Regions from separate parts of the Limosilactobacillus avium genome, predicted to be linked through region 1. Evidence: predicted binding sites of a transcription regulator. Region 1 holds the regulator's gene; each other region holds the start of a gene.
What was found. Region 1 encodes Rex, which represses fermentation and respiration genes when NADH is low (regulators of the CRP and FNR family bind a similar motif). Its sites were predicted from a motif close to TTGTGAANTANTTCACAA; they were not measured.
Positions count from the first base shown of each region.

Region 2: the regulator Rex is predicted to act here: its motif matches at 7,590-7,607, upstream of QOS01_RS05880 (NAD(P)-dependent alcohol dehydrogenase).
Region 3: the regulator Rex is predicted to act here: its motif matches at 8,997-9,014, upstream of QOS01_RS06275 (zinc-dependent alcohol dehydrogenase family protein).

Region 1 is NZ_CANCWN010000002.1:21,213-31,713, reverse strand. Features, by position in the region: gene QOS01_RS01065 (APC family permease) at 1-133, opposite strand, end outside; gene groL (chaperonin GroEL) at 324-1,943, opposite strand; gene groES (co-chaperone GroES) at 2,005-2,289, opposite strand; gene QOS01_RS01050 (redox-sensing transcriptional repressor Rex) at 2,519-3,160, opposite strand; gene abc-f (ribosomal protection-like ABC-F family protein) at 3,392-5,332, shown strand; gene QOS01_RS01040 (pyridoxal phosphate-dependent aminotransferase) at 5,465-6,640, opposite strand; gene QOS01_RS01035 (carbon-nitrogen family hydrolase) at 6,653-7,438, opposite strand; gene proC (pyrroline-5-carboxylate reductase) at 7,623-8,408, shown strand; gene tsaD (tRNA (adenosine(37)-N6)-threonylcarbamoyltransferase complex transferase subunit TsaD) at 8,525-9,550, opposite strand; gene rimI (ribosomal protein S18-alanine N-acetyltransferase) at 9,556-10,122, opposite strand; gene tsaB (tRNA (adenosine(37)-N6)-threonylcarbamoyltransferase complex dimerization subunit type 1 TsaB) at 10,106-10,501, opposite strand, start outside.
Region 2 is NZ_CANCWN010000014.1:16,492-26,992, forward strand. Features, by position in the region: gene QOS01_RS05850 (ABC transporter ATP-binding protein) at 1-1,356, opposite strand, end outside; gene QOS01_RS05855 (MarR family winged helix-turn-helix transcriptional regulator) at 1,444-1,878, opposite strand; tRNA gene QOS01_RS05860 (tRNA-Lys) at 2,021-2,093, shown strand; gene QOS01_RS05865 (PPK2 family polyphosphate kinase) at 2,184-3,059, opposite strand; gene QOS01_RS05870 (L-cystine transporter) at 3,434-4,819, shown strand; gene aldA (aldehyde dehydrogenase) at 4,920-6,371, opposite strand; gene QOS01_RS05880 (NAD(P)-dependent alcohol dehydrogenase) at 6,430-7,551, opposite strand; gene QOS01_RS05885 (hypothetical protein) at 7,810-8,118, opposite strand; gene QOS01_RS05890 (MDR family MFS transporter) at 8,131-9,333, opposite strand; gene dnaB (replicative DNA helicase) at 9,430-10,501, opposite strand, start outside.
Region 3 is NZ_CANCWN010000016.1:5,512-16,012, forward strand. Features, by position in the region: gene QOS01_RS06245 (APC family permease) at 1-1,265, opposite strand, end outside; gene QOS01_RS06250 (alkaline phosphatase family protein) at 1,490-2,785, shown strand; gene QOS01_RS06255 (MFS transporter) at 2,794-4,041, shown strand; gene thrS (threonine--tRNA ligase) at 4,111-5,916, opposite strand; gene QOS01_RS06265 (hypothetical protein) at 6,241-6,843, opposite strand; gene QOS01_RS06270 (Nramp family divalent metal transporter) at 7,125-8,732, opposite strand; gene QOS01_RS06275 (zinc-dependent alcohol dehydrogenase family protein) at 9,052-10,065, shown strand; gene QOS01_RS06280 (TetR/AcrR family transcriptional regulator) at 10,202-10,501, shown strand, end outside.

The DNA of each region.
Region 1 (10,501 bases):
GACCATATGCAACTGACGAAATAGCATCTGACGAAAGCATTGCCAAAGCCTTAAACTTCGTAAGGTGCGTCTGACCCTCATCAAGGGTCTTTAACGGTTTCCCAATTAATACACGTTTAAGATAACGCCACATAGCTATCCTCCCTACACATATATTTTTACTTCAATATTATTAATCCTTATGACTGAACAATGTTACAACTAATTATCCTACTTTGCAATTATCATTGCGACGATTATTTTTCTTTTTTTCGAAAAATTTCCCGGGAAATAAAAAAGGGGACCGGCAAAACAGTCCCCTTTTTTGATAGTTAAGTTTGTACTTACATCATAGCTGGACCTGGTTGTGCAGGTGCTTGTGGCTTGTCGTTTGCTTCTGGCTTGTCAGCAACGACGGCTTCCGTGGTCAGCAGGAGTGCGGATACAGAAGCGGCGTTTTGCAAGGCAGAACGAGTAACCATTGTTGGGTCAACGATTCCGGCCTTAACCATATCTTCGAACTTGCCATCAGCAGCGTTGTAACCAATACCGTCGTCTTGGTCCTTCAGTTCGTTTACAATAACAGAACCTTCAACCCCGGCATTTTCAGCGATTTGACGAACAGGTGCTTCCAAAGCAGAAGTTACGATCTTAACACCAGTTAATTCGTCACCAGTTGCGTCGATCTTTTCCAGAGCAGGAATGACGTTTACTAAGGCCGTACCACCACCAGGAACGAATCCTTCTTCAACGGCAGCCCGGGTAGCGTTCAGGGCGTCTTCAACACGGTACTTCTTTTCCTTCAATTCAGTTTCAGTTGCGGCACCAACCTTAACAACGGCAACACCACCGGAAAGCTTTGCCAAACGTTCTTGAAGCTTGTCCTTGTCAAAGTCAGAAGTAGTCTTGGCAATGGCTTGCTTGATTTGGTCAACCCGTTCAGCAATGGCTTCCTTAGCGCCGGCACCATCAACAATAGTAGTGGCGTCCTTAGTAACCGTAACTTTGTTAGCTTGACCTAATTGATCAATCGTAACATCCTTCAGGTTCATGCCCAGGTCATCGGAAATGACAGTACCACCGGTCAATACGGCGATATCTTGTAATTGAGCCTTCCGCCGGTCACCAAAGCCAGGAGCCTTAACAGCACATACGTTGAAGGTTCCACGAATCTTGTTCAGAACAAGGGTTGGCAGAGCTTCACCGGTAATGTCATCGGCAATAATCAACAGTGCCCGACCTTGTTGAACAACACTTTGCAGTAATGGCAAGATGTCTTGAATGTTGCTGATCTTCTTTTCAGTGATCAGGATGTATGGGTTGTCCAAGTCGGCTTCCATCTTGTCGTTGTCGGTTACCATGTATTGAGACATGTAACCACGATCGAAGCTCATCCCTTCAACAACGTTAACACTCGTGTCAACACCACGGGAGTCTTCAATAGTGATAACACCATCGTGACCAACCTTTTCCATAGCATCGGCAATCAGCTTACCAACTTCAGGGTTAGCAGCTGAAATGGAAGCAATTTGTTCGATATCACTCTTGGTCTTAACGTCGTGTGACATCTTCTTCAATGCTTCAACAGCAACTGCCGTAGCCTTTTCAATTCCCCGACGAATGCCAACTGGGTTAGCACCAGAAGTAACGTTCTTCATTCCGGCGTTAACGATTGCTTGGGTCAAAACAGTAGCAGTGGTGGTCCCATCACCAGCAATGTCATTAGTCTTGGAAGCAACTTCGGCAACCAACTTAGCACCCATGTTTTCAAATGGGTCTTCTAATTCGATGTCCTTGGCAATCGTAACACCATCGTTAGTAATGTTTGGGTTACCGTACTTTTGACCTAAAACAACGTTCCGACCCTTTGGACCCATGGTGGTCTTAACAGTGTCAGCTAACTTATCAACACCGGCAAGCATTGCGCTCCGTGCGTCTTCAGCAAATTTAATATCTTTTGCCATTAATTGTCACCTCAAAAAATAGAATAGATTTTATTTAAGCGATTATATTATGATTCAACAACTAGTCGAGAACTGCGACTAAGTCCTTTTCGTGAACAACCAGGTACTTTTCACCGTCGTATTCAACTTCATTGCCGGCATACTTGTCAAACAATACCCGGTCGCCTTCCTTAACAGCTGGAGCAAGCTTTTGTCCATTGTCGAGGGTCCGACCTTCGCCAACAGCAATAACCTTACCAGTAGTTGGCTTTTCCTTTACGTTGGAAGCAAGGACAATTCCGCCAACTGTCTTTTCTTCTTCAGTTTCAGCTTTAAGAACAACGCGATCTCCTAATGGTTTTAACACGTTAATCCCTCCATCTTGTTAATTTAGTATTTGCTTTTAGCACTCTAACTTGTTAAGTGCTAACCACAATTTCTACTATACCATCTTTCTTTCAAAAAGCAATAATAAAGTTTGACTAATTTTGACTTTTAACTTTGTCCCCAAAATAAAAAGAGCCCTGGCACCCAGCAAATACTGGCTACTAGCGCTCTTCTAAGTTAGGAAGGACAAACAAGGGTCCGTCGGCTTCCTAGTCGTTGTCATTAGAGTAGTTCTTAATAAAGTAGATTAAGGTTTGGAGTTCGTTTGTCAGATCAATGTTTTGAACTTGGACACCCTTCGGCACGGACAGGCGAACAGGTGAGAAGTTCAGGATTCCCTTTACCCCAGCATCAACCAGCTGGTCGGTAACGTCCTGGGCCTTGTCCCCTGGTACGGTCAGAATAACAATATCAATCTGCTGTTCCTGGAGCTGCTTTTTAATGTCGCTAGCCGGGTATACCGGGATTCCACTCTTGATCTTATTTGCCAGTTCCGGCTTGTTGTCGAAAGCCGCACTGATCCGCAGGTTAGTGTCTTGGTGGAAGTTGAAGTTCAGTAAGGCACTTCCTAAGCTGCCGACCCCAACCAGGGCAACACTGACCAGGGAGTCCTGGTGCAAGATTCCCTTAAAGAACTTCAAAAGGCTGGCAACGTCATAACCGTAGCCCCGCTTTCCGAGTTCCCCAAAGTAAGAGAAGTCCCGCCGAATGGTTGCAGAATCAACTTGAACGGCCTCTGATAATTCAGTCGAAGAAACCCGTTCCTTCTTTGCGTTTAGTAGTATCGTCAAATAACGATAGTAAATTGGTAAGCGCCGTGCTGTTGCGCGTGGTATTTTTTTGGTAGCCATCTTTGTCCCCCTGTTTCTTTACTCCAACCATTATTATTCTCCCGGCCAATCGCCGGATTCTTAGGATTTTTGACTGGTTGGGTGCACTTGTGAAATTCATTTCCTAATTATTCTAGCAATTTTCATCAATTTTGTGAAGCGTTATACAAAACAATTTTACCTTTTTAACTAAATTGAAATGAAATCTGCTAAAATAAACACTGTTATCATATGATTTAGCGAGGTTTCAAAATGATTCTTTTGCAAGCAAATGATGTTATGCGTCGTTTCGGCGCAGACGTATTATTTCATAATATTAACCTGCAAGTCCAGGACCACGGGCGGACTGCCTTAGTGGGTCGCAATGGTGCAGGAAAAACGACCCTCTTAAAAATGATTGCCGGAGTTACCACTCCCGACGAGGGGACCATCAGTAAAGTCAAAAACTTAAGCATCGGCTACTTGGCCCAGGACCAGGGACTTGATAGTCAAAACTCAATTTGGGCAGAACTGGATACCGTCTTTGCCCCCCTCCACGAGCAGGAAAAGGAGATTCGTCAGTTGGAGGAACAACTGGCAAACCTTGATACCACCAGTTCCCAATACCAACAAGTCATGACTACCTATGACCGCCTGCAAACTAACTACAAGAAGGAGGGCGGCTTTGAATATGAGTCCCGGATGCGGGGAATCCTGACGGGCTTTGGTTTCGGCGAGCAGTATTACGATACGCCCGTCAATGCCCTCTCCGGTGGTCAGAAGACCAAGTTAGCACTGGCCAAGATCCTCCTTCAGGCCCCTGACCTGCTGATCCTTGACGAACCGACCAACCACCTGGACATGAACGTCTTGGCCTGGTTGGAAGACTACCTGAAGAGTTACCAAGGGGCCCTACTGGTCGTCTCTCACGACCGTTATTTCTTGGACCACGTAGTTAAGGACGTCTACGACCTGGATAACCGGACACTGGTTCATTACACCGGTAACTATACCCAGTTTGCCCACCACAAGCAGGAACGATTGAAGGCAGAATGGAAGCACTACGACCAGCAGCAGAAGAAAATTGCCAAGCTGGAAGACTTTGTCAACCGCAACATCGTCCGTGCTTCCACCACCAAGCAGGCCCAGGCCCGCCGAAAGCAACTTGAGAAGATGGACCGGCTTGAGCGGCCAAGCACTGATGATAAGTCCATCCACTTCCACTTTCACAGCGACAAGGCCAGTGGTAACGAAGTGCTAGATGTTGACCACCTGAAAGTCGGCTATGAAAACCAAGTCCTGGCCGGTCCCCTTTCCTTCGCGGTGCGGAAGCCCCAGCGGATTGGGATCATTGGCCCCAACGGGATTGGGAAGTCAACCCTCTTGAAGACCATCCTGCACCGCATTCCCGCCATCAGCGGGACCATTAAATTGGGTGCTAACCTTGACATCGGTTACTACGACCAGGAACAGCAGCAACTGCACGCCGATAAGACGGTTCTCAATGAGGTGTGGGACGATCATCCAGAGGTTCCCGAAAAGGATATCCGGTCCCTACTGGGCAGCTTCCTCTTTGTGGGGGACGATGTCTACAAAGTTGTCCACGACCTCTCCGGGGGTGAAAAGGCCCGGCTGGAATTGACCAAACTTTCCTTTAAGCCAATCAATTTCTTAATTCTTGATGAACCGACCAACCACCTGGATATTGACAGTCGGGAGGTGCTCGAAAGTGCCATCAACGAATTCACTGGTACAGTCCTCTTCGTTTCCCACGACCGGTACTTCATCAACCAAGTAGCTACCGATATTCTTGATATGCAAAAGGACGGCGTTACCCACTATGTCGGTAACTATGACGACTACCTTGCCCAGGGAGCTGCGGCGCCGACGCCAACAACGACAACTCCTGGTAGCGAAAAGAAGGCCAATGTCTCCAAGGGTAAGCAATCCTACAAGCAAAGCAAGGAACAGCAGCGGGCCCGGCGGAAATTGCAACGGGCCGTTGATAGTCTGGAGGACCAGATGGGCCAGCTTGAAGAGCAGCAACAGGCGATTGAGGAAAAGATGGCTCAACCGGAAATTGCCACCGACATAGGAAAGCTTACCGACCTCCAGAAGCAGCTCGACCAGCTGAAGGAAAAGTCAGACGAGGTTGAACTGGACTGGACGGAAGCCGCCGAGAAACTGGAAGAGTTTGATCAGCAAAATAAATAAGGCTATTACAAAAGGGAACTCTAGTGTTGTTCGGAAAATTCGAGCGCTAGCGTTCCCTTTTTAATATTACACAGCAATCCTGAAAAAGCAGCGACGTGTGCCCACTGCTTTTTCACTTCCTATTTACCTTTTTTAAAATAAATTCAACTTACCAATCCGGGCAACCGCTTCTTCCAGCCGTTCGGGTGCCATCAGCAGACCGATCCGGACATAGCCCTCACCGTGCTTTCCAAAGCCATTTCCTGGAGCGACGGCTACTCCCGCCTTCTCCAGCAGGAGGTCCGCGAATTGCTCACTGGTGTAGCCCTTAGGAACCGGCATCCACGCGTAGAAAGTCCCCCGCGGCACAAATGCCTGCCAGCCAATCTTCTTGGCCGCGTTCACGAAGGCGTTCCGCCGCTCTTCATAACGGTGGACAATCTGGGCAACCGCTTCGTCTCGTGCCGGATCCTTTAAGGCATCAATAGCCGCGTACTGCAAGGCCGGGAAGAGGCTGACGAAGAGGTGGTCCTGAATCAGGTTGAGGGCCCCAATAATATCGGCATTGCCGACCGCGAAGGCCACCCGCCAGCCAGCCATGTTAAAGGTCTTTGAGAATGTATAGAATTCAATCCCCACGTCCTTAGCCCCCGGCACCTGCATGAAGCTGAGCGGCGCCTTGCCGTCAAAGCCAATTGCCCCGTAGGCAAAGTCGCTGATGATACCCACATGGTACTTCTTGGCCCAGGCAATCAGCTCTTCGTAAAACTCACGAGTTGCGACTGCCCCCGTCGGATTGTTTGGGTAGTTTAGGTAGAAGAACTTGGCCTTCCGAGCGACCGCTTCTGGGATGGCTTTAAGGTCAGGAAGGTAGTTGTTTTCTTCCAAAAGGGGAACGGTAGTAAACTTCACGTCCCCCAGCGCTGCACCGGAGAAGTAATCCGGATAACCAGGATCCGGCAACAAGTAAGTGTCCCCCGGATTCATCAGTGCCCATGGTAGTTCTACCAGACCAATCTTTGAACCCCCGAAGATGGCAACCTCACTTTCCGGATCAAAGTGGGCGCCGTACTTTTCGGCATAAAAGTCAGCAGCCGCTTTCTTAAAGGCCGGCAAGCCTTGGAATGGTGAGTACTTATGGGTCTTGGGATCGGCAACCCACTTTTGGGTACTCTTGACGATGTAATCAGGCGTGGGTTTATCCGGGTTCCCCTGCCCCAGGTTAATCACGTCAACGCCCTCACTAATTTTTTGATTGACCTTGGCAACCAGGTTAGCGAAAAACTGTTTTGGTAATGTATCTAACAGGTGTGATTGTGCAAATTCCATAAGTTATCCCTCCTACTTGTATAGCTCCGGGCGGCGGTCAACAAAGACCGGAATCGGTCCCCGCACCTTCTGAAGCTGGTCCAGGTCAATTTCCGCCATGGTCAAACCATCTTTTTCACCAGCATCGACAATAATTTTTCCCAAGGGGTCAATTACCAGGGAGTGACCGTTAAAGTGGTTGTCGGGATCGTCCCCGACCCGGTTAACGGCCACAACGAAGGCCTGGTTTTCAACGGCCCGCGACTGGAGCATTATTTTCCACTGCTCAATTCGCTGGGCGGGCCATTCCGCAGGGAAATACAAGATGTCAGCACCATGCCGCGCGACTGTCCGGACCCATTCAGGAAAGCGAAGGTCATAGCAAATAAAACTGGCGCTGGGCACCCCGGCCAAGCGGAAATAGTTTTCCTGGTCACCAGCGGTCAGGTACTTGTGCTCATTCATTAGGCGGAAGAGGTGGACCTTGTCATAGCGCCCCACGACCTGGCCAACGGGGTCGACTACCAGGGTGCGGTTGAAGAAGTGGTCACCCTCCTTAACCGCAACGGAGCCACCAACAATCCCGACCTGGTATTGCCGGGCGAGTTTATAGAATAATTGCTCAGTTTCCTGGCCCTGGTCGTCAGCAAGTTCATTCAGTTGGTCGAGTGCGTAACCAGTGTTCCACATTTCGGGGAACACCACCACGTCCGCCGCTTCCTTTGCCGCGGCTGCGGTTAACTCCGCAACCCGTTCACGGTTCTTTTGGGGTGCCGCAAAGGAAATATTAAACTGGGCCAATGCAACTTTGACTTTCATTTTGTCACCTCATTTTATTGCTATCAGTGTGAAAAGCGGCCGGTCAATTACCCGCCGCTTCTCCTTTATCACTTAGCTCCTTCCTGTAATCATTAAGTGCATTCTAATTATTTTCTAATCAATTGTCAACCAATTACTAATGATTCCCGTCCCCGCCATTTTAAGTTACAATAGGAAGTAACTAATCAAGGAGGCGTGGGAAATGAAAATCGCTATTATTGGTGTTGGTAACATGGGCTCAGCAATCATCCGTGGACTGGTCAACCAACACCAGGACACCATTGTTGCAATGAATCCGGAAAATCCCCGGGTAAGTAGTCTGGCAAAGGAACTGGGCTTCAAACTCTTCAACCAGTATGACCAGCTGGTGGCTGCCCAGCCAGACATTGTTATTCTGACCACTCCGGCCCCGGTCACAACCAAGGTTGCTGCCGAATTGACCGGCCTTAAGCCAACGACAATCGTCATTTCTTCCGCGGCGGGTGTTAAACTCGCCGACCTAGCCAAGGTCCTACCCAACCGGTCCTTAGCAGCAATCATTCCAAACACCCCAGTTGCCGTTAACGCCGGCGCAATTGGCTTGGCTTACGGTCAAGACCTTTCTGCAGACGTTAAGAAACGGATTCAAAAAGCACTCGGCCAGCTTGGTGACCTAATCGTTGTTCCCGAAGACCAGTTGGACATCGTCGGGGTGGTTGGTGGCTGTGGTCCGGCCTTTGTCGACGTCTTCATGGACGCAATGAGCGATGCAGCCGTTAAGTATGGTCTGAGTCGGCAAACCGCTTACCAGCTCGTTGCCAGCATGGTAAAGGGGAGTGGAAAACTCGCCGCCGATAGCAAGCAAGCGCCGGCCTTACTACGTGACCAAGTAACCTCCCCTGGCGGCACCACCATCCGGGGCGTTGAGGCCCTTGAGAAGGCTGGTTTTCGCTACGCCGTAATCGATGCGGTTAATAAGGCTAACGGATAAATATTTTGGCGTCCATCAACTCTAAACGATGAATAATGGAGTTCTACCAAAATTAAAAGGAGTCTAAGCAGCGTCACGTGCGCCTTTGCTTAGACTCCTTTTTTATCAAATTGATTTTACTTCATCCGGTCAAACATCAGGCCCGGCACCGCATTGAGGTCCCAACCGGCTCGGTCGCCATGCAGGTAGTTGATATAACCAGCGGCGCCAATCATTGCCGCGTTATCACCGCACAGCTTTAGTGGTGCCTGGAGCATTGAAACATCCGGGTGGAACTTCTTCATGTCATGGTCCAGGCGGGTCCGCAGGCCGTGATTAGCGGCCACCCCACCAGCCAAGATCAACTGCTTAACGGGGTAACGGTCCAGTGCCCGCATTGTCTTTTCCGCCAGAACATCAATCACGCTCTGTTGGAAGCTGGCCGCCAAGTCGTTCTTGTCAAGCTTTTCACCACGCTGGTCCGCATTGTGGACGGTGTTGATAAAGGCACTCTTCAGCCCACTGAAGCTAAAGTCATAGTTAGCTTCCTTTTCCATTGCCCGGGGAAAGTGGAAAGTATCCTGTCCCTGTCCGGCCCATTCGTCGATGGTCTTACCAGCCGGGTAGTTGACACCTAGCACCCGACCAATCTTATCATAGGCTTCGCCGGCCGCATCATCACGGGTTTCACCAATGATTTCGTATTCGTGTTCCCGGGGCATGTAGACCAGTTCCGTGTGCCCACCAGAAACCAGCAGGGCCATCTGGGGGTATTTGAATTCACCCACAAAGCGGGCAGCATAAAGGTGTCCCGCCATGTGGTTAACTGGAACCAGCGGTAAATGATGGGCCCAGGCCACGACCTTGGCTGCCGTCACACCGACCAGCAGTGAGCCCACCAAACCGGGACCATAGGTAACAGCAACCGCATCGAGGTCTTCGTAACTAACCCCGGCTTCTGCCAAAGACTGGTCAATACACCGGGTAATCCATTCAATATGGTGCCGGCTGGCCACCTCTGGCACCACCCCGCCGAAACGCTGGTGGCTATCAATTTGGGTTGCGACAATGTTGCTTAAAATTTTTGTCCCGTTTTCAATCACGGAAACACTCGTTTCGTCACAACTTGTTTCAAAGGCGAGAATTAAATTCCGCTCTGCCATACTATTTATTTTCCTCCTCTGCTCAATAAATCCGCTTGCATATCAACCGCGTCTTCATGGTTATCAACGTAATAGCGGTGCTTAATCCGGTGTTCGCGAAAGCCCAGCTGTTCATAGAGCTTACGGGCAACCAGGTTGTGAACCCGGACCTCCAGACTCAGCGACCGGAGCTGCAGGTAACGGGCATAAGCAATCGCTGTTCGCATCAAGTAGGTGCCGATACCATGCTGCTGGTAACCCGGGGTCACCCCGATATTGGTAATGTGGAGGTCCAGGTGGTACCAATCAACCGCCATCCCCATGAAAGCGATGATCTGCCCATCATTGACCACTGCCAGGTACAGGCGGTCGTGGGGGCGCTGAATTTCAAGTTGAAAAGCGGCATAGCTCCACGGGGCCTTCCCGTAAATCTGCTCCTCAATCTGGACTAGGGAGCTGATATCGCGGTCGTTGACTTGGCGAACCACGTACTGGTGTTTCCTGATCATAACGACCTGCCGGTCAAACTTTAATATTGGTTGCCGGCGGGCGTTCACCTTACAGTGATACCAGCTTTTAAACTTCTCGAACATAATTCTTTCTTGTTTCTCCCGGGTGTAGCTTCTGCCAGTTGGCCTCCGCCTCAGTTATCCGGAGGTAGTGGGGAACGAACGGGTCGATTTCCTTAACCGTTGGCAGGCCCTCCCCAGCCAACGCCAGCTGGTATGTCGACGGGATTCCGTATGGCCGGGGAGCAAGGGTGACGTTTTCTGGTAATTTCTCAAACTGGTCACTAATCCGCTTGGTCATGTGCCCTACCAGAATTACTGGCCGCTCAATCTTTGCCAGTTGGTCCAGCAAGGTCGTCATTGCCAGGTGCTGGTCTTCAATCTGGTTGGTAAGCTTTCCTTCTTCCCACTGGTAGGCCCCAGCAAAGACGTTGCCCCGCCGGGCATCAAAGAATGGTACAAT
Region 2 (10,501 bases), on a different contig from region 1:
ATCGGCGTACGCCATCTTGAGGGCCCACCAGAGTTCATCATCACTCACCGACCGGCGGAGTCCGTATGTCAGGTTATCCCGGATGGTGCCCGGCATTACCGCGGCATCCTGGCTGACCAGACCGATTTGTTCCCGCCACTTGGCCAAGTCGAACTGATCAATGTCTTCATCGCCCAGCAGGACCTTACCGGCAGTCGGCTGGTAGAAACGTTCAATCAGGGAGAAGATGGTCGTTTTCCCACCACCAGACGGGCCCGCAAAGGCGATCACCGCGTTGGGTTTCGTCGCAAAACTGATGTCCTTGAGAATCGGCTTACCGGGCTCGTAGGCAAAGTCAACGTGGTCAAACTTCAGTGGCTTTGCCGCGATTTCCTGTTCGGTCTTGTCGCTAACAAATTCCTCGGGTTCGGCCAGCATCTGCTGGATTCGTTCGGTGGCCCCACTTGTCTTGGCCATGTCGGTAAAGAGCTGGCTGACGATGATTACCGGACTGAAAATCTGGAACAGGTACATCAGAAACGATACCAGTGCCCCCATGGTAATCTGGTTGTTCATTACCCGAATGGCCCCATAACCGAGGACCAAAAGGAACATTACCATCATCATCATGTTAGTAACCGGCAAGGTGACGGAATTGACGATGGCTTCCTTGGCCCCAATCCTGTAGAGGTTGCGAATGCGCTGGTTTCCCCGGGTAAGCTCGTGCTGCTCACCATTTGAGGACTTGACCAATCGCACCTCTCCGAGCACGTCGGTGGAGTCGCTGGCGAACTTAGCCAGCTTATCCTGGCGGATCCGACCGATTCGGCGGGACCAATTCATAATTGGCATCATCACCAGGATAATCAGCGGGACGGTGACGAACATCAGGATGGTCATCCTCCAGTCCATCGCCAGCATGATGACCAGGGCGCCGACAAACTGGAGGATTGAGGTCATCGCGTTGGGGAAGGTCGACGCAAGGAGTTCCTTCACCTGTGAGGTATCGTTGACCAGCCGGGAGCTGATTTCCCCGGTCTTGACATTGTCAAAGTACTTTACCGGCATCTTAAGCAGCTTCTGCCACAACTGTTTCCGCAGCTTGGCCACTACGTTCTCACCAAAGATCCCGAGCAGGACTCCTGAAACGGCACTGGTAATCAGTCCAGCAATAAAGATAACCACCGTTAAGATTGCCAAAGTTGGGCTAATACTACGGAAATTATTGATCAGCCGCTGGGCCAGTTGCGGCACAAACAGGTTGGCCGCTGTCGAAATAAAGCCCAGCAGGACCCCGACCACGAGCCGCCCGTATTTCGGGTGGAGGTGGTTGATCAGTCCAAAGAACTCACGAAAATTGAACTTTTTCCTTGGCATTTTGTAAGCCTCCTAACAATTAAGTATCTAACTGTTTTAAACGACTTACATTAAAACACATAGGCATCTAACTGTCAACAAGATAATTTACTTTTCTAGGTCCCGGTTAATTTTCTTCATCGCCGTCACCATTGCGTCGATATCTTCTTCTCGCAGATGATCCACAATCTGTGAGTAGGCCTGGTCAAAGACCGTCTTGATTTTCGCCGTTTTGGCGACGCCGGCATCTGTCAAGAAAATCCGCTTGATGCGGGCTGATTCCTGGTCGTTTTTCCGGACAATATAACCGGCCCGTTCAAGATTCTTCAACATGCTGGTGACGCTGGCGTTGCGGAGGTGGAAATAGTCACCGATTTCCCGTTGAATCAGGCCAGGCTTTTTTTGGATGTACAAGAGGGTCCGGGCCTGTTGCGGTGTTAGGTCTAGTTGTGGCGAAAGGCTAATGTAGAAGTGTTGCATGTTAATCATGTAGGTCCGCAACAGGCGGTTCATCAGCTCAAAACGCTCTTTTTTGCTGGTCATAAAATTACCCCTTACTTTAGAATTTATCCTTACTATTAGCTTATAACAGTTAGATACCTAAGTAAAATACGAAATAATTTTAAAAAGGCCTTGCAAAAAAGGGGAAAAGTTGATATTATAATTTGTGTTGTCAATATGACATGGGCAGTTAGCTCAGCTGGCAGAGCAACGGACTCTTAATCCGTGGGTCCAGGGTTCGATCCCCTGACTGCCCATCACTAAGCACTCGTTTCGGCGGGTGCTTTTTTTGTCACCAAAAAAGGTGCCAGTCCTCGGCAAGGCCGAATACTAGCACCATATCACTATTATTTTTCATCCAACAAGCGCTGCCGGGCTTCCTTGAGCTCCGCTGCCTCCTGTTCGTTCAGTTCTGGGTACGAGAGGGGCAACTTTTCAATCCGCTTGGTGATAATGTCTGAAACAATCAGGCGGGAATACCACTTGTCGTCCGCCGGGATAACGTACCATGGGTTCTCCTTCGTGGCGGTGGCGTTAATTGCCTTCTCGTAGGCCGCCTGGTACTGGTCCCAGTACTGGCGTTCCCGAATATCCGCCGCCGAGAACTTCCAGTTCTTTTCCGGCCGGTCAATCCGGGACAAGAACCGCTTCTTCTGTTCATCCTTAGAAACGTGCAGGAAGAATTTCAAAACAACATAGCCGTTACGGGTCAGGTACTTCTCGTACTCACGGATATCCTGGTAGCGTTTCTCAAAGAAGTGGTCATCCACGTCCTTTAAGGAGTAAATGCCAGGGAGGTTGCTATTCAGGATAATTTCAGGGTGGACCCGGGACACTAAGACATCCTCGTAGTAAGACCGGTTGAAGACCCCGATGTCCCCACGAAGGGGCAGCTCCCGGGTAATCCGCCAGAGGTAGTCATGGCGCAGTTCCTTAGAAGTGGGCTGCTTAAAGTTGGCGACCTTAAAGCCAACCGGGTTAACTCCCGAGAAGATGTGGGCAATCATACTGTCCTTCCCCGCGGCATCCATCGCTTGGAAAACGACCAGGACGCTGTAGTGCCGCCGGGCGTACATCTTCTTTTGGGCCTCCCGGATCCGCTTCAGATTCTTCTTAACCTGCTTCTTGATCTTCTTCAGCTCATCACTTGAGTCCGTAACAAAGGTCGGCGCCTTCTTAATCTTAAAATCATTACTGGTATACCGATACTGTTTTGTGTCCATCGCAATTCCTCCTTTTCCGTCTTCCTCAATCATATACCAAATAGCCGTCACCCGGGTAATTATATTTTTTTGTTGACAAAAAGTAACTAACTCGGTATAGTATAGCCAAGTTTAGAAACGAAGGGAGTAATCATTATGACTAACGCAATTTTTGCCAAGGCTGCTACTTGTTGTGCATGTTGTGCGAACGCCAACATGCTATTTGCGTTACCCTATGATTACTCAGCGGGAAGACGGCAAAGTTAACAACAAGTAGCTTTTCCGTTTTAAATATTTTCCAAGTAAGAGTTCTCAGAGTGCGCGCACTGGGAACTCTTTTTTTGTTGCTAAACGAATTGCGGAATTATGTAAATTAAAGAAAGAGAGCATTAAAAATGCAAGCACTACTTATTATCATCATCGCCGCCGCCATTATGGCCGGCATGATTTACCTCCACCGTCGCCACTGGGGCTTTAACAAGCTCGTCTTCTTGGCCCTGGTCTTGGGAATCATCGGTGGCGCGGCCATTCAACTAATCTATGGTCCCACCAGTAAAACCGCCACGACGGCCATCGATTGGATCAACATCGTCGGCAACGGCTACATTGCCCTGCTACAAATGCTGGTGATCCCCCTGGTCTTCGTTTCCCTCGTGGGCGCCTTCACTAAGCTAAAGAAGCAAACGAACCTGAAGAAGATGACCACCAATGTCTTGGGAATCCTCCTTTCCACCACCGCCGTGGCCTCCTTCATCGGGATCATGAGTGTCCTGGCCTTCAACCTCCAGGGAGCTAGTTTCATCAAGGGGATGGCGGCCAACTCGACGGCCATTGACGCCATTAAGACCCACCAGGCAACATTAAAGGGTTTGACCCTTCCCCAACAGATCACCAACCTTTTACCCACCAACATCTTCGCTGACTTTGCCGGCACCCGGTCTTCCAGTACCATTGCCGTCGTAATCTTCTCCCTGATGGTCGGGGTGGCCTTCCTGTGGCTCCGCGATAACCAGCCGGATGAGGCCCGGATCTTTGCCAAGGGAATCGCCGCCCTGCAGGCAATCGTCAGCCGCCTGGTAAAGATGGTCCTTGAGTTAACCCCATACGGTATTTTCGCCCTGATGGTCAAGGCCACCGCAACCAGTAGTTTTGCCTCCATCGCCAAGCTGGGCACCTTCATCGTCGCTGCCTACGTGGCCATTGCCGTAATGTTTATCGTCCACACCATCATCCTGCTGGTCAACCGCATCAACCCGGTTGCCTACTACAAGAAGGCTTGGCCCGCCCTCATCTTTGCCTTTACGTCAAGGACCAGTGCCGGTACCCTGCCGTTAAACGTCAAGATTCAACGGGACTCGCTGGGGGTTAGTTCTTCCATTGCTAACTTTGCGGCCAGCTTTGGGCTGACGATTGGTCAGAACGGCTGTGCCGGAATTTACCCATCAATGGTTGCCGCAATTATCGCCCCAACTGCCGGAATTAACGTCTTCTCCTGGCAGTTTATCCTGACCTTGATTGCCATTGACGTCATCGCTTCCTTTGGGGTTGCTGGCGTCGGTGGTGGGGCCACCTTTACGACCCTGATGGTCCTCGGGACGTTGAACCTGCCCGTTGCCATCATGGGAGTCTTAATTGCCATTGATCCAATCATCGATATGGCCCGGACCGCCCTGAACGTCAACGATTCCATCCTTGCCGGGGTCGTAACTGCCAAGAACATGGGTGAGCTGGACCACGACAAGCTGGCTGACCAGTCCAAGATTGTCGCTAATGAACTATAATTTCCCGGGAAATATTTCCAAATATTGCACCCAAAAAAGAGGCACGGCTGATTGTCGTGCCCCTTTTTCAGGAGATACTTAGTTTATAAAAGGAGAAGTATTAAATGTTTTCTGGGTGACGTTGGATGTAAACAACCTTCGTGTCAGTGCATTCAAGGATACCGTGCATACCATCAGAACCACCGATACCAGATTCCTTAACACCAGCGTGGTAACCTTGCATAGCTTCGAAGTAGTTCCGGTTGACGTAGGTTTCACCGGCTTGAATTTCGTTAACAGCGTAGGCTGCCCGGTCAAGGCTCTTGGTAAAGATACCAGAGGTCAGGCCCATCGTGCTGTCGTTGCACATGTCAACGGCTTCTTCAAGGGTCTTGAAGGTCATAACTGGCAGAACTGGACCGAAGATTTCGTCTTGGATAGCAGAACCATCCTGCTTGACATTGGTCAAGATTGTTGGTTCGTAGAAGAAGCCCTTGCCGTCAACTGGCTTACCACCGGTAACAACCTTGGCACCTTCCTTAACAGCTTGCTTTACTTGGCTGTCAACCTTCTCAAGGGCGGCCTTGTTGATCAGTGGACCCATGCCAATCTTAGGGTTCTTAACCGTGTCGCCAACAGTGATCTTCTTAACAGCAGCAGTCAGCTTTTCCATGAATTCGTCAGCAACGTTTTCTTGGACGTATACCCGTTGAACGTTGTTGCAAAGTTCACCGTTGTTGTCGAACCGTGAGTTGATGATGTCGTTAACGGCTTCGTCTAAATCAGCATCGTCACAAACAACAGCTGGAGCGTTCCCACCTAATTCAAGGGAAACTTCACCAACGTGGTCAGCTGCGGCAGCCATGATCCGCTTACCAGCGCCAACAGAACCAGTCAAGCTGGCCATGCCGATCTTAGGGTTCTTGGAAAGTTCGTTCCCAACAACCGAGCCTGGTCCAGTAACAAAGTTTACAACCCCGGCTGGGATACCAACCTTGTCACAGAGCTTAGCAAATTCAAGGGCACCAATTGGGGTGTCAGAACTTGGCTTCAATACGATGGTGTTACCAGTTACCAAAGCTGGAGCCATCTTCCGGGCAATCAGGAAGAATGGGAAGTTCCAAGGCAGGATTCCGGCGATGACACCAATTGGCATCCGCTTCAGCAGAATTGTCTCATCCTTGTTGTCGGATTGGATAACTTCACCCTTGTAAGTCCGGCCAGCTGCTGCCATGTAGTCAAAGTAGTCGGCAGTGAAGTTTACTTCAGTTTCAGCAAGTGAACGAATCTTACCTTGTTCAACTTGCAGATTCTTGATCCATGGTTCTGGGTCCTTCCGAATTTCTTCGGCCAGCTTGTGGAGGTAGGTTCCACGGGTTGGTGCAGGTACCCGGTGCCAAGTCTTTTCAGCTTCCGTAGCGGCGTCAATTGCTTCACGGGTTTCTTCAACCGTGGCACTAGGAACGGTCCCTAAAACAGATTCATCGTTTGGGCTGATTACAGTAATCTTCTTGCCTGAATCTGTGTCAACAAATTTACCATTAATGTACATCTTGTAGTGTGGTGTAGCCATTTTATTGCTTCCTTTCAAGCGTACTATCTAATGCCTTAAACCAACTTTACTGGGCAAATTATTCGCCTGGCTTGTAGTCCTTGTCGATGATCAGAACTGGCTTGATGGTCTTGCCAGATACAGAGTCAGCGTTGGCTTCGTTGATTTGGTCGAAGTCGTAGAACTTTTCGGTCTTGTCGAAGTCGAACATGCCGAGCTTGTAGAATTCAATCAGACGTGGAATGTCAACTTGTGGAATTGAGTCACCCATGTTAACACCAACGATTGTCCGGTCAGCTGGGCAAAGGTCGTTCCAAGTGTTAACGTCGATGTGTTGAGCAGTAACGGCAATGGCAGCCAGAACACCACCTTGTGCTAAGGCTTGGATAGCGTCTTGCATAACCTTAGTAACACCAGTGGTATCAACGATGTAGTCAACACCCTTGCCATCGGTCAGCTTTTGGATAGCCTTAACCATGTCTTCGTCGTTAGTGTTGATAGCGTCAGTAGCACCCAATTCCTTGGCGAGGTTCAGCCGTTCTGGAACACGGTCAATTGCGATAACCTTCGTGCAGCCAGAAATCTTACCAGCCATCATAGCAGCCAAACCAACGGCACCAGTACCAGTTACGGCAATGGTGGAACCTGGTTCAGGCTTCAATGTGTTGAAGACGGTCCCAGAACCAGTTACGTAACCACAGCCCAGAGGTCCAAGCTTCCGCAGGTCAAGGTCCTTAGGTACCTTAACAGCGTTCCGCTCACGAACAACAGTGGTGGTAGTGAATGATGATTGGTCAAACATGTCATCAACTTGGTGGCCATCTTCAGTAAAGTGGGCACTGCCGTCAGGACGAACACCTGACAGGTTGTTAGCAGCGTAGTTCAAGCACTTCGTTGGCTTACCCTTCAAACAGTTGATACAGTTACCACAGCCATAGAATGACAGGATAACGTGATCGCCAGGCTTGAAGTCCTTAACTTCAGGACCAACCTTTTCAACAATCCCAGAACCTTCGTGTCCTAAGATAATTGGGTAACCAATTTCGGCATCACCCTTACGAAGGGCTTCATCGGAGTGGCAAATACCAGTTGCGACCATGTGAATTTGCAGGTCGTCAGCTTGCATATCAGCCAATTCAACGTCGTCACGAATATCAAACTTTGCACCTTTCTTATCTACAACAGCAGCTTTGATTTTCATAACAATACATCTCCTTAGATATATCCAATCGCTTTACAATGTTTACACTATCACAAAGTTTGATAATTTTTAGTTTTTCAAAAATGAGAGTTTTATTATTTATTGTTACACGCCTACTCATAGTATGGGTTAGGGCAACCTAAACTTGTGAAACTTTTTACTTGTCGAATGAAAAGGTTTTCATACGATTGTCGGAAAAGTTATAAATATAAGACAAAAAAAGCAGGTAAAGAATATTATTTCCTTACCTGCTTTATTTTATTTTAAATCTTGTTCACTGGGCGTTTGGTAAGCATGTTTGAGCTTACCAATCTGGTATTCACGACCGTTGTTGACGATGAACTCGTCAACCGCCCCACAGTGGACGCAGCGAACCACGATTTGGTAGCGCTGGGAGTCATCATTGTTGGTGGCGACCCAGTTCCGCTCCGCAATCACTAGTGGCCCCTGCTGACACTTATAACAGGGCAGGGCCAACTGCCGGTCCTCACGAAAGCCGTCCCCGGTTTTCCCGACCAGGCCGAAGCGGTCCTCACCGTGAACATTATCGAAGTTGTTATAAAACACCACGATCACTTCCTAGAATTCTTTAGTCGCCTGCCGTTTCAGCTTGGCAACCAGGAGGATAATAAGTTCAACAACAAGAATTGACGCCGCACAGATCACAAAGAGGACGTGGTAAGAAGCCGCGCCGATCACCAAGCCACCAAAGAGGGGCCCGAACGCCTTACCGAGCGAGGAGTAGGCATTCAAAATTCCCTGGTACTTCCCCTTCACCGCGACGGGCGAAAGGCTGTTTACAATTGCCGGCATCGTCGGGATGGCCGTGGCCTCCCCAATCGTCAGGACCACCATCGCCAGGATAAACCAGGCGTAGGTCTTGGCAACCAAGAGGAGGACAAAGGACAGGGCAATGGTGAACGTCCCGATGTAGACCAGCATGTAGGGGTTGTTGTACCAGCGGTTGATCCAGGAAAGGGCCAGCTGGGCCAGGACAATCAAGATCCCGTTGATGGTCCACAGGAGGCTGTACTTGGTCATCGAAATCCCCCGTTCGGTCATGAAGACGGAGAGGTTACTGGACCACTGCTCGTACATCATCCAGATTACGCAGAGACTAATGAAGAAGGTCCAGCAGACCCACAGGTTGGCCTTGGGCATCTTGGCTGCCCGCTGGTCCCCCGTAATGTCGACCGTCGGCGTCTCCCCACTAGTCTTGTCGTCCCCATCCTTAAAGTGGACAAAGACGATCAGGATGAAGATGAGGTAGAGGACGGTAGTAATCGTAAAGAGGGGCGCAATGTTACCGTGCGCGTACTGGTAGAGGGGCCCGACAATCGTGGTCCCAATCACCATCCCCAGGTTATTGGCAAAGTAAAGCATGTTGAAGACGTAGCGCCCATCCTGGCCCGTCCGGGTGGCGTAGGAGTTGATCATCGTCATAATCCAGCCGTTGAAAAAACCAATGGCAGTCAACAGGAAGGCGTAGATTGGCCAACCGTTAAAGAAGATCATCAACGCGATCACGATGGTTGCCACGATGGAACCGTTGAGCAACAGGTGGCGGGGGTTATAGCGGTCAAATAAGAGCCCACTGATGTAACTCCCAACCACGTTTGCCCCCGAGTAGAAGAGCAGGATAATCCCGGAAACGGTCAGCGACTCGTGCAACTGCTCATGCATATAGATAGTGGTGAGGGGCCAGACAAAGCTGTTGCCAATGCTACTGATGAAGATTCCAACCAGCAGCCACTTCAGTTGAACCCCGTTCTCTTTTTGCATCCGTGACATCTCCTCCCGATTGCAAAGAAAAGGCTGGAAAAAACACCTTTTCTCTAGCCCTACTTTCTCCGTATATTCATGCTGGACAAATAGTTATCATTGGTGGTCTTCCGGAACGTAGGCCACCGACGCAAACTTGTTGTACGACTTGGCAAACAGCAGCTTGACCGTGCCCCGCGGACCGGACCGGTTCTTTTCAATAATGACTTCGACTTCACTGACGTTAGCAGCATCATCGTCATCCTGTTGACCAGGGCCACCACCCTGGTCCTCATCATCGTCTTCATCGTGCTCGTAGTAGTCGTCCCGGTAGAGGAAACTAACGATATCGGCATCCTGTTCGATCGATCCGGATTCCCGGATATCGGACAGGACCGGCCGCTTATCTTGTCGCTGTTCCACTCCCCGTGACAGCTGGGAAAGGGCGATCACTGGGACCTCTAGTTCCTTGGCCAGCTTCTTGAGTTGCCGCGAAATTTCCGAAACTTCCTGTTGCCGGTTGTCGGGGTTGCTCCCTTCAATCAGCTGGAGGTAGTCAATCACGATCAGGCCCAGGTTACCCTGTTCCTTAGCCAGTCGCCGGCAGCGGGCCCGGATTTCGGCCACCTTGATCCCCGGCGTGTCATCGATGAAGATTTGGGCATTCGACAGGGTCCCCATGGCCATGTACATGCTTTCCCACTCCTCGGGCGTCAGCTGCCCGGTCCGTAGGTGGTTCGCATTGATGTTGCCTTCCGCACACAGCATCCGGTTGACCAGGGACTCGGCCCCCATTTCCAGGCTGAAGATGGCCACCGAGGTCCGTTTACCCTCGTCGTCCGTCCGGGTGGCGACGTTCTGGGCGATGTTTAGGGCAAAGGCCGTCTTCCCCACCGCGGGCCGGGCCGCGATGATGACTAGTTCGTCCTTATGAAGCCCCGTGGTCATCTCATCTAACTGCTTATAGCCGGTCTTGAGCCCCGTCACGTCGGTCTTTTGCTGGGAAAGCTCATCGATGTGGTTTAAGGACTCATCAAGGACCGTGTTGATCTTCTTAAAGTCCGACTGGTTATTGCCCTCCGAGACCCGCATGATGTCCTGTTCGGCGGAGTCGAGCAGGTCTTCAATTCGTTCATCGTCGGCGTAACCCTTGTTGATGATCTTCGTGGCGGTGTTGATCAACCGCCGC
Region 3 (10,501 bases), on a different contig from region 1:
GCCTTGAGCGAGATGCTGACCAGCAGGACCAGGCAAACCAGGATTGAACAGGTGGGGATTACGTTGCCAAACGGGACCTTGAATGGCCGCTCCAGTTCCGGGTACTTATACCGGAGGATGATCACGATCAAGGAGATGAGCATGAAGACCATCAGGGAACCAATGTTGGCGATTAAGGCCAGGTAGTGGAGGTCGAACTCACCAGCAAACACCGCGGAGGCCAGGCCGATTAGCCAGATGGCCCGGTTCGGACTCTGGGTATGGGCGTTTAACTTGGCAAAGCCCTTGGGCAGAAAGCGGGACCGGCTCATTGACTTAAGAATGTTGGACCCGGCGTAAATAAAGGCAAACACCACGGCCATGATTCCAAGGACCGCCCCTAAGGAGACAATCTCGGCGACATAGTTATGGCCCTCACTGAGCAGTACGTAAGACATCGCCTCGGAAACGTTCAGCTTGGTGTAACGCACTACCCCCGTCATCACTAGGCTGACTAGGATGTAGAGGGTTGTGGAGACCGTCAAGCAGAGGACGATTGCCCGGGGGATCGTGTGGCCGACGTCCTTGGCATCCTCCGCCGACGTTGCGAGGGCGTCAAAGCCCAGGAAGGAGAAGAAAACCGCTGAAGCACCGGTGAAGATCCCCTTCACGCCGTACGGGAGGAAGGGGTGCCAGTTGGTGGCCTTGACGTCCCAGATGCTGACCACGATGAACAAGACGATAATGAATATCTTGACCCCAACCAGGAAGTTGTTGACCAGCTTACTTTCGCTCGTTCCCCGGGTTAGGATGATGGTCATTAGGATGATCATCAGGACCGCTGGCAGGTTGATGTAACCATCCGCAGCGGGGTTGACGAGGAACTGGTGGGGCAGGTTAATTCCCAAAACTTCTAAGAATGATTGGACATACCCGGTCCAGCCGTTGGCAACCGTTGCCGTGGTGGTGACGTAGACCCCAATCAGGGTCCAGCCGGCGAGAAACGCGACAAACTTACCGATTGATACCCAGGCATAGAAAAACGCACTTCCGGAATTCGGCAAGCTAGTGGTGAGCTCCGAATAGCAAAGCCCAATCAACCCACTCGCTAGGGCCGCAATTAAAAACGAAAAGACGATTCCGGGGCCCGCATCGGTTGACGCGACAATTCCGGTGAGGACGAGGATCCCTGTACCGATGATTGCGCCAATTCCAAGGATTGAAAGGTCAAATAGTCCGAGAGTCTTTTCCTTCGGGCTACTGCCTTTGCCAATCTGATTTTTCATAATTGTTTCGATTCCTTTCTCTATATATGTCCGAACCTTAAGTTTACATTAAATAAAGCAGCGGTTCAAATTCTGGCGCTTAACATTATTAGTATTTTCCGGTGGGGAGGGGGCTTTTTTCCCGGGGCCCACCTCCCAAAATTTCCTCCGGGTAAAAAGGTTTCGCATTTCTTCCTAATCCATCATAAAATAGAAGGGTAACTTTGAAAAAGGAAGTAACAATCATGACCCAATATAAGCTTGTTGTAATCTCACTGGATTCACTTGGCTACCGGGACCTGGCCGAACTGCGCGACCTGGTGCCGAACCTTGATAAGCTAATTCAGCAGGGAACGTGGGTAAAGCGTGTCCAGGGTATCTACCCGACGCTGACCTACCCGTCTCACACCTCGATTATCACCGGCCAGTACCCGGCAGTGCACGGGATTGTTAATAACACGAAAGTCCAGCCGCGGCGGCAGTCACCGGACTGGTACTGGTACCGTAAGGACGTCAAGGCCACGCCCCTTTATGATGTGGCCCGGGCCGCGGGGATGACCACGGCCGCCTTTTTGTGGCCAGTCACCGCGGGGAGCAAGATTAACTATAACCTGGCCGAAATTTTCCCTAACCGGATTTGGACAAACCAGGTGTTAGTCTCACTCAAGGCTAGCTCGCCGTGGTTCCTCCTCAAGATGAACCAGCGCTACGGGAAACTCCGCCACGGGATTAAGCAGCCCTGGTTGGATGACTTCGTGACCGCCTGTGCCGTCGATACCCTCCGCAACAAGCGCCCCGACTTAACTTTGATCCACCTGGTGGACATGGACAGCATGCGGCACCGTTACGGGGTACGGTCAAAGGAAGCCAAGACTGCCCTGCAACGACTCGATGGCCGGGTTGCCCGGCTGATTCGGGCCACCAAGGACGCCGGAACCTATGACCGGACGAACTTCGTGATTTTAGGAGACCACTACCAGATCAACGTCCACAAGATGATACACCTGAACATGCTCTTCGCACGGGAAGGGTGGCTGACCCCGATTGATGGTAAGACCACCTTCAAGAATAACTGGAAGGTGACCGCCAAAACCTGTGACGGGGAAACATACGTCTACGTGCGGGGGCACAATATTGATTACGGCGAGGTCAAGCAGCTGATTGCTCGGGCCGAGGGGGTTCAACACATTTACGATGGTGCAGAGGCGGTCAAACTGGGTGCCAATCCTAAAGCGGCCTTCCTGGTTGAGGCCCAACCGGGTTATTACTTCACGGACGAGGTCAACCGGCCCGCAGTGGTGGAAGAGGTTGACCCTGATTCCATCGGGACCCCGGACCGTTACCACGGTGTTCACGGCTACGGGCCCGACCAGCCGAACTACTTCACAACGGCGGTTTTTGCGGGACCAGACGTCCAGGCAGGCGCAACGGTTGCTGGTGCCCACCTGGTTGACGAGGGCCCAACCTTCGCGCGCTTACTCGGCCTCCACTACCCGGCCCCGACCGCTGGGCAAGCAATTGAAGAAATATTTAGAAAGTGAGTGAAACTGTGAAATTCACTAAGCAACAGTGGCAATGGATTTTTTACGACTGGGCAAACTCCGGTTACGGGATCCTCGTGATTACCGCCGTCTTACCGGTCTACTTCAAGGCGGTTGCCCAAGCCGGAGGAGTCAGTGCCGCCGACTCCACCGCCTTCTGGGGCTACGCCAATAGCTTTGGCACCCTGGTAGTGTCCCTGCTGGCCCCCTTGCTTGGGGCGCTCGCGGACTACCCACGTTCGAAGCGGCGGTGGCTAAACGTCTTTACCTGGACGGGGATTGTCTTGACACTCGGCCTGGCGGTGGTGTCACCCCGCCACTGGCAATGGCTCTTGGGCCTGTATATCCTGAGTATTATCGGCTACTCCGGCGGGAACCTCTTTTACGATAGTTTCCTGACGGATGTCGCTGACGACCGTCAGATGGACCTAGTATCGTCCACCGGCTATGGGATGGGGTACCTGGGCGGCGTGTTAGCCTTCATCATTTTCCTTGGTGCCCAACTAACGAACGGCTTTGGCGGGTTGTTGTCCAGCTTTGGGGTGGCCCGGTTCAGCTTTGTCCTCGCCGCCGTCTGGTGGGTAATCTTTGCCTGGCCCCTTCTCCGGCACGGTCAGCAGCGCTTTAGCGTTCAGGCCGTCAGGGACCCGCTGACTGATAGTTTCCGCCGCCTGGGGCGCACCTTCCGTCATATTAGGAAGTACCGGCGGATTTCCTGGTTCTTGGTCGCTTACTTCTTCTATATTGACGGGGTCGATACCATTTTCACCATGGCAACCGCGATTGGGAAGGACCTCGGCGTGAACACGACAATGCTGATGATGGTTTTATTGATGGTCCAGCTGATTGCCTTCCCGTTCTCTCTTCTGTACGGGTGGCTGGCAAAACGGACCTCAACCCGGCTGGCAGTTCTTTTGGGAATCATCGTCTACCTGTTTATCTGCTTGTACGCACTGAAGCTTGACAGCCTGTTTGACTTCTGGTTTTTGGCAATCCTGATTGGGACGAGCCAGGGCGGGCTGCAGGCCCTTAGCCGGTCATACTTTGGCCAGCTAATCCCGAAGGACGCTTCAAGTGAGTTCTTTGGTTTCTACAACATTTTGGGTAAATTCTCCGCTATCCTAGGGCCCCTGGTTGTGGGACTCGTAACCCAGTGGACCGGGCGTTCGACGGTGGGCGTGGCCTCCCTCAGCGTCCTGTTCGCGGTGGGGCTGGTAATTTTCCTGGCCCTACCCAAGCTGAGTAATGGTGACTAATAAAAAAATATCCCTGACATTCGGTAATATTCCGAACGTCAGGGATATTTTTATTTATAGGGGACGTAATTAGTTCTTGCGGGAGTATGATGCGATGTCAGCGAGGATTTCGTTCATGAAGTCATCCTGACTCATTTCGTTTTGGGCTTCTTCACCGTACTTCCGGACGGAGACACCATTGCTCTTCATTTCGTCGTCACCGACAACCAGAGTGTATGGTACCTTTTGAGTTTGGGCTTCACGAATCTTGTAGCCCATCTTTTCGTTCCGGTGGTCAACAACGACCCGGATGTTAGCGGCCTTCAGCTTCTTAGCAAGGTCGTCGGCGTAAGCACCATGGGCATCTTCGTTAACTGGAATGATGTGAACTTGTTCAGGAGCTAACCAAGTAGGGAAGGCACCCTTGTAGATTTCAGTCAGGTAAGCAACGAACCGTTCCATGGTCCCAACAACACCACGGTGGATCATGACTGGCATGTGTTCCTTACCATCCTTACCAACGTAAGTTAAGCCGAAGCGGTCAGGAAGCATGAAGTCCAGTTGAATAGTGGACATGGTTTCGTCGTTCCCCAGGGCCGTCTTGGTTTGGATATCCAGCTTTGGACCGTAGAAGGCAGCTTCACCTTCGGCTTCGTAGTAGTCAAGGTTCAGGTCATCCATGGCAGCCTTCAACAGCTTTTGGGACTTCTCCCACATCTCGTCGTTAGCGTAGTACTTCTTCGTGTTCTTAGGGTCACGAAGGGAGAGACGGAAGCTGTAGTCGGTAATGTCAAAGTCCTTGTAAACGGACATGATCAGCTTCAGAATCTTGGCGAATTCAGTCCGGATTTGGTCAAGGGCAACGAAGGTGTGACCATCGTTCAAAGTCATTTCACGAACCCGTTGCAGACCGGAGAGGGCACCAGACTTTTCGTAACGGTGCATCATTCCCAGTTCGGCAATCCGCAGTGGCAGGTCACGGTAGGAACGGATGTGGTGCTTGTAAATTTGAATGTGGCTTGGGCAGTTCATTGGCCGCAGTTCAAGCATTTCACCGTCACCCATGTCCATTGGTGGAAACATGTCGTCACGGTAGTGTTCCCAGTGACCAGAAGTCTTGTAGGCATCCAGGTTCATCAGAACTGGGGTGTAAACGTGCTTGTAGTCATCGGCAACTTCACGGTCAATGATGTAACGTTCGATTGTCCGCCGAATAGTGGCCCCCTTAGGCATCCAGTATGGTAAACCGGCACCAACCTTTGGATCAACGAAGAAGAGGTCGAGCTTGTTACCGATAACCCGGTGGTCACGTTCCTTAGCTTCTTGACGCTTCTTCAAGTCGTCAGCTAATTCGTCCTTCTTGTAGAAGACGGTCCCGTAGATCCGTTGCAGCATTGGGTTGGAGGACATGCCCTTCCAGTAAGCACCGGCAACGGATAAGAGCTTGAGGTTCTTAACAACGTCACCATAAACCAGGATGTCATCCTGGGCAACGGCCTTGACGTCGCCGAGAACGTACATGGCAACCTTGCCGTCCTTGGCGTTTTCCTTGATTAATTCAGTAGAGAACTTGTCGTCCTTGACTTCTGCCAGGGCGTCGTCAACAGCGACTTCGGCAAATTCAACCTTAACGTCATCCTTGGCCATGCCCTTAACAACGTCTTCCAATGCGGGCAGTTCGTCAGCGGAAACTTGTTGGTCATCCTTGTCGGAGTCAACGTGGAAACCATCTTCATCGAAGCTAGCTTCACCAAGACGAATTCCCTTGAATTCTTGCTTCAAAGCGGCCTTCAGCATCAGGGCTGAAAGCTTCCGGAGGGCTTGTAATCCTTCCTTAGAATCCCGATCGATTTTCTTTACTGATCCATTTGGGGACATAACTGCAACTTGAGCCATAAAAATCTCTCCCTTTATAAAAAATAAAACGTCCCTAATGTCTGTCTGACAACAAGCATTAGGGACGTTAATTAACATAGTTAGCGTGGTTCCACCCATGTTCAGAGTATTACTACTCTCTCTATGGTGTGGTAACGGACACGACCCGACCGGCCTTATTTCGGCCAGTAAAAGTAGGAAGGTGGTATATTTAACGGTCGACTCGACATAACTTCCAGCCTAGGTTACGTCTCCCTGGTTGAGCACTCGGTAAATACATATCCTTCAATTGACTAAAATTATAACACCAAAAATCAGCTTGGCAAGGGATTTGATAAAAAATTTTCATCGATTATTATTTCCGCCAGTTGCTGGGGCACTTGGGACGGTCGTGGTGGTACTTGAGTTACCACCGTTGCTGCCGCTACCCTGACCCTGGGTGTTGCTGCTGGAGCTGTTTCCGTTGCTTTGGTTACCCTGTTGGCTTTGGCTGCCTGTGCTGGTACCACCATTGCTTTGTCCCTGGTTGGACTGCTGACTGTTTGATTGATGAGGCGTGGTCGTGACGGTGTAGGTGTCACTAGTCCCGGTATTGTCATCGTCATCGTCGTCAGTCGTGCTTGATTGCCGGTGGTGGTGACTGCTGCTGCTCTTTTTCTTGTGTTTCTTGGAGCTTGTCGTCACCGTCGTGTCATCGTTATTGGTGGTGTTAACCGGGTTCTGCTGCTTAACAACGAAGATGATGACCATCACCAAAAGAATTGCGAGCAGGAGGGTTAAGAGGAGCTTAAAGGTCCGCTTGCCCCGGTTAGGCTTCTTTCCAAATACCTTTTTCTTTTTAGCTTTGCTACCCAAACGAGGACGACGGTTCCCCCGTTTCTTAGGCTGGCTATCGTATAGTTGTACACGGCTCGGCCGCTTGTCTTGATTATTATTCAATGATTTCACCTCATCTGGCTAAATAGCATTCATTTCCATATTATAGCATTGATTGGGGGTGACAAAAGAAAAACAACGGTCAAACACGAGGTGAATGACCGCTGCTTCTTAATCTATCTGGGGGATTTATGGGATTGTTGTAACCTTACCCCTAATCCGTGAAGAAGTTGTGAACATGCGTTTACGAAAAAGTGAAGAATAGAAGATTACGGTGTAAACAAATAGCGGGTGAGAAAAGTTATTTCTTTTCCCATCCACTATTCAAGTTAGATAGATATTTGATTCAGAAATTAGTCTTTAGCAGAGTCCTTCATTTCCTCTTCTTGTTGACCAAAGCCCTTGCCTTCAGCAGCAAAGCGCTTGTCACCACGGTAGAGTTCACCACAGGTCCAAGCAAGCAGGACCAAGATGATGACAATGGTCAGGTAAGCCAGAACATCGGAAGTGCCCTTGGACCAAACACCGAAGCCCTCGTAAGTTGAAGGCAGGTTGTACAGGTTCAAGAAGGTCAGGGCAATAACTGAGATCCAGCCACAGACCTTAACCCACATTCGGTTCTTGAATTCACCCATTTCAACCTCACTGTTAGTCATAATCAGTAATGGCAACATTGAGAATGGCAGGGCGAAGGCCAGAAAGACCTGTGAATTTTCCATCAGGAGGTTCAAGGCCGAGTGTTGTTGGATCACGGATTCACCGCTTGTCATAGCAACACAGGCCAGAACAGGAATAACAGAAATGATACGGGTAACTAACCGCCGTGCCCACAGTGGCATCTTCATGTGAATGAAACCTTCCATGATAACCTGCCCGGTCAAGGTACCAGTAATGGTTGAGTTTTGACCAGAAGCAAGCAGGGCAACAGCGAACAGCGTTGACAGAATACCAGACTTAGCAACCGCAATCAGAATCGGGTTGGAAAGCATTGAGGTGTTGTTCAAAGCATCGTACAGACCGAAGAATGAACTATCCTTAACGGCACCGTACTTGAAGACCGCAACCCCCATGATCAGCAGGAGGGCGTTAACAACGAAGGCCAAAGACAGCTGAATGTTGGAATCCCAAGTGGTAAACCGAACAGTTTGCCGAATACTGTTAAGGTCGTTGTGGTCCATCTTCCGTGTTTGTGAAATAGCGGAGTGCAGGTACAGGTTGTGCGGCATAACCGTGGCCCCAATGATCCCCAGCGAACCACTCAGTGGCGTAATTCCACCGATTTGTGGGTGCTGGGCAATCGCCTTAGCAGATGGTACCAAGCCAGCAAAGGCAGCGGCCCAGTCAGGCCGTGACAAAGCAACTTGGTATGCGAAGACGAACAGGATAACCAGAATTAAACATGCAACAATTGCTTCGATCTTCCGGAAACCAATCTTTGTCAAAAGTAACAGAACTAAAACATCAAGAACAGTAATGAATACTGATGGGATCAACGGAATGTGGAAGAGCAGGTTCAGGGCGATCGCCGCACCAATAACTTCCGCAATATCGGTGGCCATGATGGCTAATTCCGTCATGATCCAAAGAATAATCCCTAACGCTTTACCGGTCCGTGCCCGTGTTGCCTGGGCGAGGTCCATTTGGCTCACGATTCCGAGTTTAGCCACCATGTATTGCAGTAACATCGCAATCAAACTTGAAATCAAGATAGTAGTCATCAGGGTGTATTGGAAGCTTTGACCACCGGTGATTGAAGTAGCCCAGTTACCTGGATCCATGTACCCAACCGCAACGAGGGCACCAGGTCCGGAGTAAGCAAACAAGGTCTTAAAGAAGCCCTTGCCATGAGGAACCTCAACCGTTCCGTTAATTTCTTCGAGTGACTTACCGTTAGCATACTCTATCAAGTGATGCTTCTTGTGTTGATTTTTTGTGTTGTCCACGCCAAATCCACCTTTCATCTTATTTTGTTAACTTGACCAACAATCAAAATTAACTTAATTCGAATACTTTGTTAGGTTAGCATAAAAAATATTACATTTCAACGGAAGATTGCCGGTCTCAAGGCATTTTACCGCAATAAACTTAAATAGCAATTGCGCTGATAGGTAGCCACTAACACGGATAAAACGTTTTCACAACTGTTCTAAATAAATTTAAGAAATTTTGAAGTTTTCTTCATATTATTATTTGGAAACGGTTACTTCTGTCAAACGTTTGACAACTAGTGTAATCCTTCACTATAATTATGCCGACTACATTATATAAGGAGAATTGATTATGAAAGCACTTGTATTAACAGGGACTAAACAGCTTGAAGTTAAGGATGTTGAAACCCCAGAAGTAAAGCCTGATGAAGTACTCGTTCACACCGCCTACGCTGGTATTTGCGGGACTGACCACGCCTTATACGCTGGCTTGCCGGGATCGGCTAGTGCCGTTCCGCCAATCGTCCTGGGTCACGAAAACTCCGGGGTGGTTGCCAAGGTTGGTGCTGCCGTTAAGAACGTCAAGGTTGGTGACCGGGTAACAGTTGACCCGAACATTTACTGTGGTGAATGTAAGTACTGCCGGACTTCCCGTCCTGAACTGTGTGAAAACCTGTCTGCCGTTGGGGTTACCCGTGACGGTGGTTTTGAAGACTACTTCACGGCACCTGCAAAGGTTGTTTACGCAATCCCTGACAGTGTTTCATTGAAGGCGGCTGCCGTAACGGAACCATTATCATGTGCCGTTCACGGTGTTGACCTGCTGGAAATCCACCCATACCAAAAGGCATTGGTTATCGGTGATGGCTTCATGGGTCAATTATTCGTACAAACCCTGAAGGCATACGGGGTTAGCGAGGTTACCCTGAGTGGTCGCAACGATGCAAAACTGAAGCTTAACCACGACCGTTTTGGTGCCAAGACCATTAACACCAAGAAGGGTGAAAAGATCCCAACTAACGAATACGACATCGTCATCGAAGCCGTTGGTCGTCCCGAAACCCAAGAACAAGCCGTTGAAGCTGCTGCCCGTGGTGGCCAAGTTTCAATGTTCGGGGTTGGTAACCCAGACGACAAGTTCTCCATTAACAGTTACGAAGTCTTCCAAAAGCAGTTGAAGATTCAAGGGGCCTTCATCAATCCTTACTGCTTCGAAGATTCAATTGCCCTGATGGCATCTGGTAAGGTCGATGTTCTGCCACTTCTTTCCCATGAATTTGGGATCGACCAAGTGGACGACTTTGTAAACGACCGGATTGAAAATGTCTCCAAGGCCGTTGTTAAGCTTGCCGGTGAAGAAGCTTAATAGTGGTGAAAGCATTCCCCAGGATTATTTCCCGGGAAATGCTTTTTTTATTTCAGTAATATTGACACGGTGTCACCAGGCTGCTATGATACTTATAAAGTTTGGTGACACCGTGTCACTTAAGGAGGGGTTAAACGTGCCAAGCAAAACCTTTGAAAACCTACCGGCAGCTAAGCAGGAAACCGTCCGGCAGGCGTTGCTAACTGAATTTAGTGCCCACAACCTGGCAGATGCCCAGGTGGCCCGGATTGTTAAGGACGCCGGGATCGCCCGGGGGGCCTTCTACAAGTACTTTACCGACCTGCCAGATGCGTATACCTACCTGTATCATGAGGCGCTGCTTAAGCTTCACGATTACGATATCCGTGCCCACCGCCTTCAATCTGCTGCGGCGTATGTTGACCAGGTGGCCGCCTTTATTAGCCAAGTGAATACC